Regions from separate parts of the Vibrio maritimus genome, predicted to be linked through region 2. Evidence: riboswitches for the same ligand, from Rfam matches in the RefSeq annotation. Region 2 holds a riboswitch; the other holds the start of a gene.

What was found. Region 2 has a riboswitch for lysine ahead of lysC (lysine-sensitive aspartokinase 3). Riboswitches for the same ligand answer to the same signal wherever they lie in the genome.
Region 1: it holds a riboswitch for lysine, as region 2 does, so the genes downstream of both, LY387_RS05245 (Na+/H+ antiporter NhaC family protein) here and lysC (lysine-sensitive aspartokinase 3) in region 2, are expected to answer to the same signal.

The regions. Positions count from the first base shown of each region.
Region 1 is NZ_CP090438.1:1,127,181-1,134,880, reverse strand. Features, by position in the region: gene hisC (histidinol-phosphate transaminase) at 1-801, opposite strand, end outside; gene hisD (histidinol dehydrogenase) at 817-2,115, opposite strand; gene hisG (ATP phosphoribosyltransferase) at 2,119-3,015, opposite strand; His leader region at 3,057-3,193, opposite strand; gene LY387_RS05245 (Na+/H+ antiporter NhaC family protein) at 3,442-5,043, opposite strand; lysine riboswitch at 5,163-5,346, opposite strand; gene LY387_RS05240 (H-NS family nucleoid-associated regulatory protein) at 5,892-6,299, shown strand; gene LY387_RS05235 (inosine/guanosine kinase) at 6,353-7,657, opposite strand.
Region 2 is NZ_CP090438.1:328,905-336,604, reverse strand. Features, by position in the region: gene LY387_RS01525 (DNA polymerase III subunit chi) at 23-478, shown strand; gene LY387_RS01520 (valine--tRNA ligase) at 577-3,435, shown strand; gene LY387_RS01515 (pyridoxal-phosphate-dependent aminotransferase family protein) at 3,507-4,625, opposite strand; lysine riboswitch at 4,841-5,015, shown strand; gene lysC (lysine-sensitive aspartokinase 3) at 5,115-6,464, shown strand; tRNA gene LY387_RS01505 (tRNA-Asp) at 6,592-6,668, opposite strand; rRNA gene rrf (5S ribosomal RNA) at 6,709-6,824, opposite strand; rRNA gene LY387_RS01495 (23S ribosomal RNA) at 6,915-7,700, opposite strand, start outside.

The DNA of each region.
Region 1 (7,700 bases), 800 kb from region 2:
CAGATCGAGTACTTGGAACTTCGCTCTTGCCAAACCTTGCTCAGACAACGCCTGTGTTGCAATTTCAGCAACAGGGATAGGCACTGGATAAGGAGCAATCACCTTAAGCAGCACGTTGATTAACTCTTCATTTGCCAACGTGAAACCGCAGCGAAGACCCGCCAGTGCAAACGCTTTAGAAAGCGTACGTAAAATCGCAAGATTCGGGTATTGAGCTAAGAGATCGACCGTTGACGCTTCTGGACAGAAGTCAATATACGCTTCATCCATAACTACAATGGCTTTGTCTCTTGTCATTTCTAACAGAGAAACGATGTCATCACGGTTAACTAAGTTGCCTGTAGGGTTATTAGGACTACAAACAAAAACCAGTTTCACACTCTCTAAGTTCGCTTCAATCTCTGGTAGATTAAGCTGCCAATCGGCTGTCAACGGCACTGTTTTGCGCTCGACGCCAATCGTTTCGGCGCTAATTGCATACATACCATAGGTTGGTGGACAGTAAAGGATACTGTCTTGACCCGGCTCGCAGAAAGCGCGAATCAACAGCTCAATGCCTTCGTCTGCGCCACGTGAAGTCAGTGTTTGCTCAGGCATTACACCAGCATAATTGGCATAGGCTTCGATAAGCTGTTTTGGCTGACATTCGCTGTATCGGTTAAGACGAGCAAAGTCAGTTTTGTATTCATTGTTGAATGGTGACTCGTTAGCATTAAGCCAGATATCACCGCTACCGCCAATGCGACGCGCAGACAGATACGGCGTCAATTCTTGAACCTGTTTACGAGCTAATTTTTCCATCAGTCGTTCTCCCGTCTACGCCTTTTGAGCGTTGAGTTTCTCAACACGGATCGTTACCGCACGTTTGTGCGCATCAAGACCTTCAGCTTCAGCCATGGTCACTACCGTTGGTGCTAGGCCTAGTAGACCATCCGCACTTAGCTCTTGTACTGTCATACGCTTTGAGAAATCTGCTAAACCGAGGCTTGAATAGGTGCGTGTGTAACCGTAAGTCGGCAATACGTGGTTAGTGCCCGACGCATAGTCGCCCGCAGATTCAGGAGACCAATCGCCCAAGAAGATAGAGCCAGCATTGTCGAGTAACGGCAATAGTTCACGTGGACTCTTTGTCTGAACAATTAAGTGCTCTGGACCATAGTAGTTAGAGATAGACACGCATTGCGTGAGTGATTCAGCGATGATAATTAAGCTAGAACCCAGTGCCTTTTCTGCGATATCAGCGCGTGAAAGCTCTTTTAGCTGTCTTTTAACGGCTTCCGTTACTTGGTCAGCAATCACTGGTGAAGGCGTTACGAGAACCACTTGAGAATCAGGACCGTGTTCAGCTTGGCTTAATAGATCAGACGCTACGAAGTCAGGGTCTGCGCTCTCATCGGCAATCACGAGCACTTCTGAAGGCCCCGCTGGCATATCAATCGCGGCACCACGGAAGTCATTACTCACTTGTCGCTTAGCTTCCGTGACATACGCATTGCCAGGACCAAAGATTTTATCTACTTTCGATACTGTCTCTGTGCCATACGCCATAGCCGCAACCGCTTGACCACCGCCTACGTTGTACACCTCATCGATTTTACACAGTTTAGCGACATACAAGATTTCGTCCGCAATTGGTGGAGGCGAGCACAACACGACTTTGCGGCAACCCGCTATTTGCGCTGGAACACCAAGCATTAATACGGTTGATGGCAGCGGAGCGCTGCCACCCGGGATATACAAACCAACTTTATTAATTGGTCGAGTGACCTGTTCACACACCACGCCAGGCTGCGTTTCTACGCGCAACGCTTCTGGGCGCTGCGCTTTGTGGAACTTAGCGATGTTTGAGTACGCTTGCTCGAGCGCTTGCTTCATGTTGTCAGAAAGACGCGCTGATGCCGCTTCAATCTCGTCGGCAGAAACTCGAATCGATTCAGGACGAACGCGATCAAACTTCTCGGTAAGATCCAGAAGGGCTTTATCACCTTCGCTACGAACTTGATTAATAACCTCAGTCACTGCCGCTGTAATATTTGCGCCTTCAGTAATTGCAGGGCGTTCAAGAACAGACTCTTGCTGAGATTGACTTAAGTGTTGCCAAACTACGGTTCTCATTGCTTACCCCATCATCTTCTCAATAGGTAGAACAAGAATCGAGCTTGCGCCGAGTTCTTTAAGTTGTTCCATGGTTTCCCAGAACAGATTCTCAGTACTTACTAAGTGAACAGCAACGCGCTCCGTATCCATAGACAGCGGTAATACTGTTGGGTCTTCTGCGCCAGGAAGCAGTGATTTGATTTGCTCAAGCTTCTCAACTGGAGCGTGTAGCATGATGTATTTCGACTCTTTCGCCTGTTGAACACCTTGCATACGCGTTAGCAGTTTGTCGATTAGTGCTAGTTTGTCAGCATCAAAGTCACCCATGCGCTGAATCAACGTCGCTTTAGAGCGGAAAATGACTTCTGCTTCTTTTAGGCCGTTCGCCTCTAGCGTAGCACCGGTAGAAACCAAATCAGCAATCGCATCAGCAAGACCAGCACGCGGCGCAACTTCTACCGAGCCCGTTAGCATACAAGCGCTAAAATCTACACCTTGCTCGTCCATGTAGGCTTTGAGGAGTTGTGGGTAGGTAGTCGCAATACGCTTACCAGCCAGGTCTTGAGGACCCGTATAAGTCTCATCTTTATTGATAGCGATAGATAGGCGACAACCACCGAAGTCTAGACGGCGAAGCGTCTTAAACTCGTTGGCCTCTCCCAGCGCTTTACGGTCAAGACGAACTTCTTCTAGTTCGTTTTCACCGATAAAGCCCAGGTCAACCACGCCATCCATAATTAGACCAGGGATGTCATCATCGCGGACGAGCAAAAGATCGATTGGCATATTTAGCGAGTGAACAACAAGGCGCTCACCCATTACATTGAACTTAACACCACACTTTTTAAGTAGGTCTTGGCTCTCTTTACTTAAGCGACCCTTTTTTTGAATCGCAATTCTTAGGCGTTGTGTTTGCATTGCTGTATCCCTGTGCAAAATATTGATTTTTAAAATATAAAACGAAAAAACCCTCGGGAGCTTTGGTCTCCCGAGGGTTTAATTCTTGAAATCTTAAATCGAACCTCCGAGAGTTTTACCTATCTCTCGGGTATGCGTTCATCTCCCGAAAGACTAAGCTGGGTGATGGTGATGATGATGAATGTTCATATCAAAATTTAGCATACTTATGTTTAGGTTCCTTTGTGTCTGTACCTTCACACTAACTAAGGTTAAGACGATTTTCAACCACTAATTTCAATTGAAAACAATTTTTTTACTGAACGGTCAATTATCAGAAAGATACGCCCTACTTCTCGACTGAGAAAACCATAAAAAACAGGGAGGCGCTTGCCCGAAAACCAAAAACTAGTGAAAAAAAAGAGCCCTTACGGACTCTTTTATCGATTATACGTTTGCTTCTTGCGACATTCTCGCTTTAGAGAGTGCTGACAGAACAAAACAAACAATCACAAATGTCATTGATGCAGCGGCGAATGAGATGAACACTGACGTAGTCATACCCAAGGTAATGAAGCCAACACAAGACACCAATGCTACAGATAGCGCGTACGGCAACTGAGTCGCAACGTGGTCAATGTGATTACAACGTGCACCCGTCGATGACAAGATCGTTGTATCAGAGATCGGTGAACAGTGGTCACCAAATACTGAACCAGCTAATACAGCGCCTAGCATTGGTAGCATCATTGCGATATCTGTTGCACCTGCCATATCACCCGCAATCGGTAGCATAATGCCAAACGTACCCCAAGAAGTACCTGTAGAGAACGCCATTAGACCAGACAGCAGGAACAAAATAACTGGTAGCCAGTGAACGTTAATATTGCCTTGTACGGTTGAAGAGAGGTAAGCACCGGTTTTCATGTCACCGATTACAGAACCAATCGACCATGCGAAGAACAGAATAAGGATAGCGCCAAACATTGACTTAGCACCAATCCACATGGTCGTCGCAATATCAGAGATTGATAGCTTCTGTTTCACCACAGTAAACACTGCTGTTAGAAGACCAGCTGAACCACCGTAAATAAGTGACGTGCCTACATCTGTGTTTTCAAATGCACCCAGTACATTGAATGCAACACCGTCAGCAGCTAACGCCTGGCCGCCAGTGTAAATCATCGCCACAACCATTGCGCCGATAAGCACTAGGATTGGAAGCACTAGATCAGAGACAGAACCAAAGTCGCTTTCTTTGATATCAAGCTCTTCGTTGAGTTCATGCGCTTCTTTCGCGTCATTCTCTTTGTCTTTATCAAAACCTAGACCTTGCTTCGCGTTTAGCTCGTGCTTGCGCATTGGGCCAACATCCAATTGGAACCATGCAACGGCAAACACCATAAGTAGCGCGAACACGGCATAGAAGTTCATTGGAATAAGACGAACGTATGCACCAATCGCTGAGTACTCAGTGATACCGTGGGCAACTAGGATACCGCTGACGATAGTCATGATGTACGCACCCCAGCTTGACGCAGGCATAAGTACACACATTGGAGCCGCTGTAGAATCTAGGATATAAGCTAGCTTAGCGCGCGATACATAAAAACGGTCAGTAACAGGACGAGAGATCGCACCTACAGCTAGGCTATTAAAATAGTCATCAACAAAAATGAATACACCGAGGAAAGCGGCTAGGAGCTTAGAGCCACGCTTGCTCTTAACGCGAGCTTGAGCCCACTCAGCAAATGCTTTAGTACCGCCTGACAGTGTTAACAGAGCAGTCATCATGCCAAGTAGCAATAGGAAGCCAACAATACTCATGTTCCAAGTATTAAGACCACCATCTTCAATAACAACACCAGAGACAGTATCAAAGACGTAACCGGCCGCGCCTGCGACAGAATAGTCATTAAGAAGGAAAGCGCCCAGTACAATACCTACCCCAAGAGATAGTAGTACGCGACGAGTAATGATCGCCAAGCTCAGAGCTACGATCGGCGGTAGCAGTGAAAGTGGTGATGTAGCAAAATCGATTAAATTCATGATCTTCAAAAACCAGTTTTTTATTATGGTTAGAGATCTACTGCAGACATGCGCAAAAGGACGAGAAGTCCAAACGCAAACGTTGAACTAAGCGAAAGGGAAGCGAACACTTCACCCAACCCTACAGTAGCGCTCCATAGTTTAACAATATAATAGACTATGGCAGTGTTGTTCCTTTCGAAGACAACCCCAGCGAGAGAGATTGATGGTCTATTCTCACTTCGGCGATAGAGCCTTTCATCATCGTTCATTGGTATCACCCCAACGATGGTTACTTTTCGCTATCGCGCCTCTACATCAAGAGCAAAATCATTCACTGGCATTTCGAGCCAAGTTAAAAGAATGTTCTTTCTCTTGCATTAGGTGCGAGCCATTGTACTTATCAGAACACCAAATGCAACACGAATGATGTTGCAAGTGAGTAAAGATTATGTCGACTTTGTTAGGGTAATTTCTTTCTCTATACCGTATTTGATATCATATATGCCACCAATGACATATCTTGTTGTCAGCATCCATCATTAATTGCTATTAATTTAAAGAACTATTTAGTTGCTTAGAAATTCGAAACAATTCGTGACAAGTAAACTCGATTTAGCCGAGCATTAGTACAATATGCAACAAAATCCACTTTTCATACATCAATAATGGAGAAAAGTTCATTATTGATTCAAAACAGATTTGAATTGGCGGGGCACTACTACTTTGAAGTTACTTTCAAGAGTTGAATTATCAGAGTTTTGTAAGTTTTCTTATTTTTACAGTTTTAATATCACGAAAATATTGTCAATTAGTTGTTTGGTGTTTATTATTAATCCGAAACTAATAAATAATCTCATGGGAATGTCATGTCTGAATTAACCAAAACTCTACTAAATATTCGTAGCCTACGTGCATTTGCTCGTGAACTTACTCTTGAGCAACTAGAAGAAGCACTAGAAAAGTTAACTACTGTTGTCGGTGAAAGACAAGAAGCTGAAGCTGAAGAGCGCGCAGCTAAAGAAGCTCGTGAAGCTAAACTAAGCGAATACGCTCAAATGATCGCACAAGACGGTATCGACGTTGAAGATCTTATTGCAGCATTGTCTGGTGAATCAAAAGGCAAAACTAAGGCTAAGCGCGCCCCACGCCCAGCTAAGTATAAATACGTAGACGCGACTGGCGCTGAAAAAACTTGGACAGGTCAAGGTCGTACACCTTCTGTAATCCAAGCAGCACTAGACGAAGGTAAATCACTAGAAGATTTTGAAATTTAATTTCAGTCTTAATGTGGATTTATAAAAAAAGCGCCAATAATTGGCGCTTTTTTTTATCTTTCCCAATATGCCTCTTCTAGGCTGTCCTCTCTCTCTGGTAACCCTCTAGACAGGCGTGGGGAGTGTTGTACTAATACTTCATAACTCGCTCTATTTGAGTACTTACATACTTGAGAAAACGACGAATAACTCAAGAAAGTATGTTGATGCTTGCTCGAGTTAGGCACATTTTCTTTATGGTATTTATTTGCTGCCATGTCATGCAATAGTGCCGACAATGCCGCATCCCCTGCACCATTGGTATTTTTAATCTTTTCTGGACCGCCCATATATGGCGCAATATGTGAATAAACTTTAATAGGATTTTCACAAGCCTCTTTAACAGCCGGGCGACTAAATTCAAAACGGTTAAACTCTGCAATACAACCCGGCAATAATGGCAGCGATGTCTCTCTTTTTGCCTCTTCTTCTGTATATCCCGCCATATAAAGTCCAACCGGACCGGCAGTGCACAGTACTAAGTCAACCCATTCTAGTGCTTTATCTGCTGCAGCCAGTGGATCAGTTTCCCCAGTTAAGGCTTCCGCCTCGTCTTCGTTCATAGCTACAACGGATACGTGTTGTTTTAGGAAATCACGCCAATATTGCGGATCATCTTGAATAACAAAGCGTGTACCTAGAGTAAGTACAACAGGAACGTTATGCTTCTTTGCATACTCGATGGCACGCATCGTCGCCTCTGGCATTGGGTCGCCATCTTTACAACGAACTAGATAAGCAGTCAGTACTAAAGCAGATGCCTTTTTGAAAATCTTTTCAGGGATACTATCCGCTTCTAACTGATTCATTTGACCTTCGCTAATCGCGAAAGTACGTTCACCGTCTTCTGTAATTAAAGTAAAGCATCGACCGATCGCGCCATCGACACCTTGAAGATAGTTCAAATCCATACGGCTAGACGTGTTACATAGATATCGGTAACCGTAGCTGCCTATTTTAATGTCTTCACTCATTACACCAAGTAGTACCGATTTATCATCCGCGAGTACAGAGTAATTATGAAGCGTATTACCAATTGTTCCTCCTGCATACTCATTGGTAATAAGTTCTTTCTCTTTAAGCTCTTTGTATAGAGCTTCAGCCGCCACATCATCAATGACCAGAGAGTGACCTTTACTCAGACCAAATTTTTCGATCACACTACTGTCTACTTTTGCTTCAATATCAACCAAGGTTTGGTCAATACCAATAATGTGCGTTCTCGACATCTTTTTGCTGTCTTGAGATTGGCTGACAAGCAAATCTCTTTCATGAACTGGGAAGTAATGCTTGGACTTTCTTTGGCCTGGGAATTTCATACGGTTGTCTTCGTAATAGATTAATAAAGGAGGATCAGGGCGG
Region 2 (7,700 bases):
CTCGGTATACAGAAGCAACGATATGAATACGGCAACGTTCTACATTATTGGTGAAAACTCTGAGCAAGCGACAGAGCGAGGCTGGTTTGCCTATGCGCACTTTCTCACTCGTCACTTCGTAGGGCAAGGTGCCAAACTCTATATCAATTGCACCGACAGGCAGCATGCGGAAGCGGTAGCGGAGTTCTTTTGGCAAGCTTCCCCAGAGCAATTTATTGCCCACAATTTAGTGGGGGAAGGACCAAAGAATGGCACACCTGTTGAAATTGGTTTTGAGGGGCTTAAACCCAGTTGGAACCGTCAATTGGTAATAAATATGGCCAATAGTCACGCAACCTTTGCGAACTCCTTTGGTCAAGTGGTAGACTTCGTCCCTTGCGAAGAAAAAGCTAAGCAAGTTGCGCGAGAAAGGTATAAAATTTACCGTCAAGCGGGCTATCAGCTACAAACCATTGAGATTCAGCATTCAGAATCCTAATCAAGGTCAATCCTTATAAGTAAGCGCGACACACTCTCGTTTATTTATAAGGTTTGGCAAATTTCTTTCACAGATTAAAGTAAGTATCCAAGAAAGCTATGGAAAAGACATATAACCCACAATCTATCGAACAAGCTCTGTACCAGACTTGGGAAGAGAAAGGCTACTTTAAGCCACACGGTGACACATCTAAAGAATCATACAGCATCATGATCCCGCCACCGAACGTCACTGGTAGCTTACACATGGGTCACGCTTTCCAAGATACCATCATGGATACACTAATCCGTGCTGAGCGCATGAAAGGCAAGAACACCCTTTGGCAGGTAGGTACCGACCACGCGGGTATCGCAACGCAAATGGTTGTTGAGCGCAAGATCGCTGCAGAAGAAGGCAAAACCAAGCACGATTACGGTCGTGATGCGTTCATCGACAAAATCTGGGAATGGAAAGGCGAGTCTGGTGGCACGATCACTAAACAGCTTCGTCGCCTAGGTGCTTCTGTCGATTGGGATCGTGAGCGCTTTACTATGGATGAAGGCCTGTCTAACGCCGTTCAAGAAGTCTTTGTTCGCCTATACGAAGACGACCTCATCTACCGCGGTAAGCGTCTGGTTAACTGGGATCCAAAGCTACACACAGCAATCTCAGATCTAGAAGTAGAAAACAAAGACAAAAAAGGCCACATGTGGCACTTCCGCTACCCACTAGCGGATGGCGTTAAGACCGCTGAAGGCAAAGACTACATCGTTGTTGCAACGACACGTCCTGAAACCATGCTTGGTGATACTGGCGTTGCCGTAAACCCAGAAGATCCGCGCTACAAAGATCTTATTGGTAAAGAAATCCTGCTTCCTATCGTTGATCGCCGCATCCCTATCGTGGGTGACGAGCATGCCGATATGGAAAAAGGCACGGGCTGTGTGAAGATCACACCTGCACACGATTTCAATGACTACGAGGTAGGTAAACGTCATCAACTACCGATGATCAACATCCTAACCTTCGATGCCAACATCCGTGACGCCGCTGAAGTATTTAACACCAACGGTGAAGCAAGCGATGCATACGCAACCGAGCTTCCAGCGAAATACCACGGCATGGAGCGCTTTGCTGCTCGTAAAGCTATCGTGGCAGAATTCGAAGAGCTGGGTCTTCTTGATGAGATCAAAGATCACGACCTAACGGTTCCTTACGGCGACCGTGGCGGCGTGGTTATTGAGCCAATGCTAACGGACCAATGGTACGTTCGTACTGCCCCTCTTGCTGAAACAGCTACCAAAGCCGTTGAAGACGGCGAAATCCAGTTCGTACCTAAGCAATACGAAAACATGTACTTCTCTTGGATGCGCGACATTCAAGACTGGTGTATCTCTCGTCAGCTTTGGTGGGGTCACCGTATCCCTGCATGGTACGACAACGACGGCAATGTATACGTAGGTCGCACTGAAGAAGAAGTTCGTGAGAAGAACGGTTTGGCTCCAGTTGTTGTACTGCGTCAAGACGATGACGTACTGGATACTTGGTTCTCTTCTGCACTATGGACATTCGGCACGCAAGGCTGGCCAGAAAACACTGAAGATCTAAAAACCTTCCACCCGTCAGACGTACTGGTAACAGGTTTCGACATCATCTTCTTCTGGGTTGCGCGCATGATCATGATGACCATGCACTTCTGTAAAGATGAAAACGGTAAGCCACAAGTACCATTTAAGACAGTTTACGTTACGGGCCTAATCCGTGACGAGAACGGCGACAAGATGTCGAAGTCAAAAGGTAACGTGCTTGACCCAATCGATATGATTGATGGTATCGACCTAGAGTCTCTGGTTGAGAAGCGTACTGGCAACATGATGCAGCCTCAACTAGCGAAGAAGATCGAGAAAAACACACGCAAGACGTTCGAAGATGGCATTGAACCATACGGTACTGACGCACTTCGCTTCACTCTTGCAGCAATGGCGTCTACCGGTCGCGATATCAACTGGGATATGAAGCGTCTTGAGGGTTACCGTAACTTCTGTAACAAGCTGTGGAACGCAAGCCGTTACGTACTGATGAACACTGAAGACCAAGATTGTGGCTTCGGCGAAGGTAACATCGAGTACTCACTAGCAGACAAGTGGATCGAGTCTCAGTTTGAACTAGCAGCAAAAGAGTTTAACGCTCACCTAGACAACTACCGTCTAGACATGGCTGCGAACACTATCTACGAGTTCATCTGGAACCAATTCTGTGACTGGTACCTAGAGCTTACTAAGCCAGTTCTATGGAAAGGTAACGAAGCACAGCAACGCGGTACACGTCGCACGCTGATCACTGTACTTGAGAAGACACTTCGTCTTGCTCACCCAGTACTGCCATACATCACTGAAACTATCTGGCAAAGCGTGAAACCGCTAGTAGACGGTGTTGAAGGCGACACAATTATGCTTCAAGCTCTGCCTCAGTTTGAGGAAGCGAACTTCAACCAAGAAGCGCTTGATGATATCGAATGGGTGAAAGCATTCATCACTAGCATCCGTAACCTTCGTGCAGAGTACGACATTGCCCCAAGCAAAGGTCTGGATGTAATGCTGAAAGTTGCTGACGAGAAAGACGCAGCACGCCTTGAAGCAAACAAAGCGGTACTCGCTTCGCTAGCTAAACTAGAAGACATCAAGGTACTGGCTGAAGGCGAAGAGACTCCAGCATGTGCAACCGCACTGGTTGGTAAGTCTGAGCTGATGATCCCAATGGCAGGTCTTATCGACAAAGACGCTGAGTTGGATCGTCTAGCGAAAGAGATCGCTAAGACTCAAGGCGAGATCAAGCGTATCGAAGGTAAGCTAGGCAACGAAGGCTTCGTAGCAAAAGCACCTGAAGCAGTCGTTGCTAAAGAGCGTGAGAAGCTAGAAGGCTACAAAGAAACGCTAGTTAAGCTTGAAGAGCAAAAGCAAACTATTGCTGCACTTTAATTAGCAAGTCTAAAAAACAGAAGCCGAGAGTGGTAACACTCTCGGCTTTTTTTATGTTTGAAGGACTGAGCTTACTTCAACACGGTCTCTAGAGCCTTCAAGCAAAGCGCGACGTTCTCTCTTCGGGCTCCATAACCCATCAAACCAATACGCCATGCTTTTCCTGCGAGCGCTCCCAGACCGGCTCCAATCTCAAGGTTGTACTCTTCTAACAGCTGCGACCTTACCGCGGCATCATCCACGCCTTCTGGAAGATAGACAGCATTAAGTTGCGGCAGACGACTTTGTTCTTCAACCACAAAACTCAGCCCCAGGTTTTCGAGCCCTTCACGTAGCAACATATGCATATCTTTATGGCGCTGCCACGCATTCTCAAGGCCTTCATTCTTCAAAAGCACCAAGGACTCATGAAGCGCGTAAAGGCTGTTTACTGGTGCTGTGTGGTGATAACTACGCTTACCTTCCCCACTCCAATAACCTAACACCAAGCTCTGATCCAAGAACCAGCTCTGAACAGGCGCTTGTCGGGACTTAATAACTTCAATGGCTGCAGGGGACAGGGTGACTGGCGATAAACCAGGAACACAAGACAAACACTTCTGGCTACCTGAGTAAACGGCATCCAACTGCCACTCGTCTACCAATAGTGGAACACCACCAAGCGAGGTTACTGCATCCACAATAGATAGCATGTTGTGCTGCTTAGCAAGCGCACCTAACGCTTTAGCATCAGTCACTGCACCAGTAGAGGTCTCAGCGTGCACAAACGCAAGGATCTTCGCATCAGGATGCTCAGCTATCGCCTGTTCGACTTTCGGTACCGAAACAGGCGCTCCCCACTCATCATCCACTACAATCGCTTCACCGCCACAGCGAACCACGTTCTCACGCATGCGCTCACCAAACACGCCGTTACGGCACACGATAACCTTATCGCCCGGCTCGACTAGGTTTACAAAGCAAGTTTCCATACCCGCACTACCCGGAGCCGAGACCGCGATTGTAAATTCATTCTCGGTTTGGAATGCGTATTTCAGTAGCGCCTTAAGCTCATCCATCATCCCGATAAAAAGCGGATCAAGGTGACCTATCGTTGGGCGGCTTAAGGCCTGCAACACTTGCGGATAGATATCGGATGGGCCAGGTCCCATTAGGGTTCGGTGAGGGGGCACAAAGCTTGAAATGGTCATGGGCAGTTATCCTATTAGGTTATTGTAGTTGTTGGGAAAAACATCACTTTGGACGTCAATGCCATCTACAATGGCGAAAAAACAACATTTTTGCAACATCCAACCACTCAAGTTTTTCATGTGAAATGCATAAACATCCATTGACTTTTGACACGCAAAAACGTTGAATAAACACACTATCTGCAGCCAATCGTTTTCATTGACGTTATCGATGCTGCAGCGGAAGAGGAGCACTGCCCAGGCAAGTGATTTGTGAAGCCGCAACTTCAATACAATTCACTCATGGGGAGCAGTGCCGAGATGAACTAAACTTGTCGGATTTAGTTTGTCGGTTAAATGGGCTGAATCCCTTTAACTGTCACCAAGAATTGGTGAAGAGCTTCTGAGGTCTATTCTAATATTCATATTCCTCTGCTCTATTTCTCTCTTCAAACATCGGATGTTGGGTTACCAACCTTAAACTTTAACTGGAAGTCCTGGAGAAACACTGTGAGCGCATTCAATGTAGCTAAATTTGGCGGAACTAGCGTCGCCAACTTCGAAGCCATGAGCCGTTGTGCCGAAATCATCGAAAATAACCCGCAAACCAAATTGGTTGTTAGCAGCGCTTGTTCAGGCGTGACCAACATCTTGGTTGAACTTGCAAATGGCGTTAAAGACGAGACTCGTCGCGCTGAGCTCATTAGCAAGCTTCGCAATATCCATACCGACATCATGTCAAAGCTTAATGATGTCAGCTCTATTGAAGCACGTGTAGACGCTCTGATCGATAAGGTAGCGACGCTATCGGAAGCCGCTTGCATTGCCGCGACTCCAAAGCTTACCGACCACCTAGTGGCATGTGGTGAACGTATGTCGACACACATCCTGACTCGCTTAATGCAAGAACGTGGTATCGATGCGGTGCGTTTTGATATTCGTGAAGCGCTTAAGACAGACAGTGATTACGGTAAAGCAGAACCAAACATCGAAGCAACCAAAGCAGCAGCGAGCGAGAAGCTGGTTCCTCTTTGTAAGCAGCACGTAGTGGTTACGCAGGGCTTTATCGGCTCTGATGAAGATGGCGAGACAACGACATTAGGTCGTGGTGGTAGTGATTACAGCGCGGCACTTATCGCTGAAGCCGTAGAAGCTGCAGGTCTTGAAATCTGGACCGACGTACCTGGTATCTACACTACCGACCCACGCATTGCACCCAATGCTCGTCCTATCCCAGAGATCAGCTTCAGTGAAGCCTCTGAAATGGCTAACTTCGGTGCCAAGATCCTGCACCCTTCAACACTACTACCTGCACTGCGTCATCAAATCCCAGTTTTTGTAGGTTCATCGAAAGCACCACAAGAAGGTGGCACTTGGGTACGACAAACCGTAGAGAGCGCACCTCTATTCCGCGCACTAGCTCTGCGCAATAACCAAACCATGGTAACACTGCGTAACCCTCGTATGTTCCAAGCCTATGGTTTCTTGGCAAACGTGTTTACAGTGCTTGCTAAACACAAGATCTCTGTTGATCTAGTAACGACTTCTGAGGTCAGTGTTTCTCTAACACTTGATCAAACTGACACGGGTGGCGGTGCACCAGAGCTCCCACTTGAAGCACAGCAAGAACTAGAGCAACTTTGTACTGTTGAAGTCAAACAAGGGCTTAGCCTTGTCGCGCTTATCGGCAACCAAATGAGTGAGACTAAGGGCTCTGCTGCGGAAGTATTCGATACTCTAGACAGCTTCAATATTCGCATGATCTGCTATGGCGCTAGCCCACATAACCTTTGCTTCCTTCTAGACGAAGGCGAAGCTAAAGATGCGGTAAAAGCATTGCATGAAGACTTGTTTGAGTAGACGGGAAACATTAAATAAAGGCGGTAGAAATACCGCCTTTTTTGTATCTATTGAATGGCAGAGGATTGAACTTCAAAAAGCTATAGATGTAAAAAGCCCTAGTCTTTCGACTAGGGCTTAGTATAAGTGGCGGAGTGGACGGGACTCGAACCCGCGACCCCCGGCGTGACAGGCCGGTATTCTAACCAACTGAACTACCACTCCGCAGTGGTATACTCGCTAATGCAAGTGTCCAAAATTTAAAGCCTGGCGATGTCCTACTCTCACATGGGGAAGCCCCACACTACCATCGGCGCTATTGCGTTTCACTTCTGAGTTCGGCATGGAGTCAGGTGGGTCCACAACGCTATGGTCGCCAAGCAAATTCTTAATTCGGAAAGCTGTTAATGCGTTCTCATACACATTCAATTCGTTCTTGCTTTGAGTCCATCAAAACCCTTTGGGTGTTGTATGGTTAAGCCTCACGGGCAATTAGTACAGGTTAGCTCAACGCCTCACAACGCTTACACACCCTGCCTATCAACGTTCTAGTCTCGAACAACCCTTTAGGACGCTTAAAGCGCCAGGGAAGACTCATCTCAGGGCTCGCTTCCCGCTTAGATGCTTTCAGCGGTTATCGATTCCGAACTTAGCTACCGGGCAATGCGATTGGCATCACAACCCGAACACCAGAGGTTCGTCCACTCCGGTCCTCTCGTACTAGGAGCAGCCCCCTTCAATCTTCCAACGCCCACGGCAGATAGGGACCGAACTGTCTCACGACGTTCTAAACCCAGCTCGCGTACCACTTTAAATGGCGAACAGCCATACCCTTGGGACCGACTTCAGCCCCAGGATGTGATGAGCCGACATCGAGGTGCCAAACACCGCCGTCGATATGAACTCTTGGGCGGTATCAGCCTGTTATCCCCGGAGTACCTTTTATCCGTTGAGCGATGGCCCTTCCATTCAGAACCACCGGATCACTATGACCTGCTTTCGCACCTGCTCGAATTGTCATTCTCGCAGTCAAGCGGGCTTATGCCATTGCACTAACCTCACGATGTCCAACCGTGATTAGCCCACCTTCGTGCTCCTCCGTTACTCTTTGGGAGGAGACCGCCCCAGTCAAACTACCCACCAGGCACTGTCCGCAACCCCGATAAGGGGTCGACGTTAGAACATCAACACTACAAGGGTGGTATTTCAAGGACGGCTCCACTAATACTGGCGTACTAGTTTCAAAGCCTCCCACCT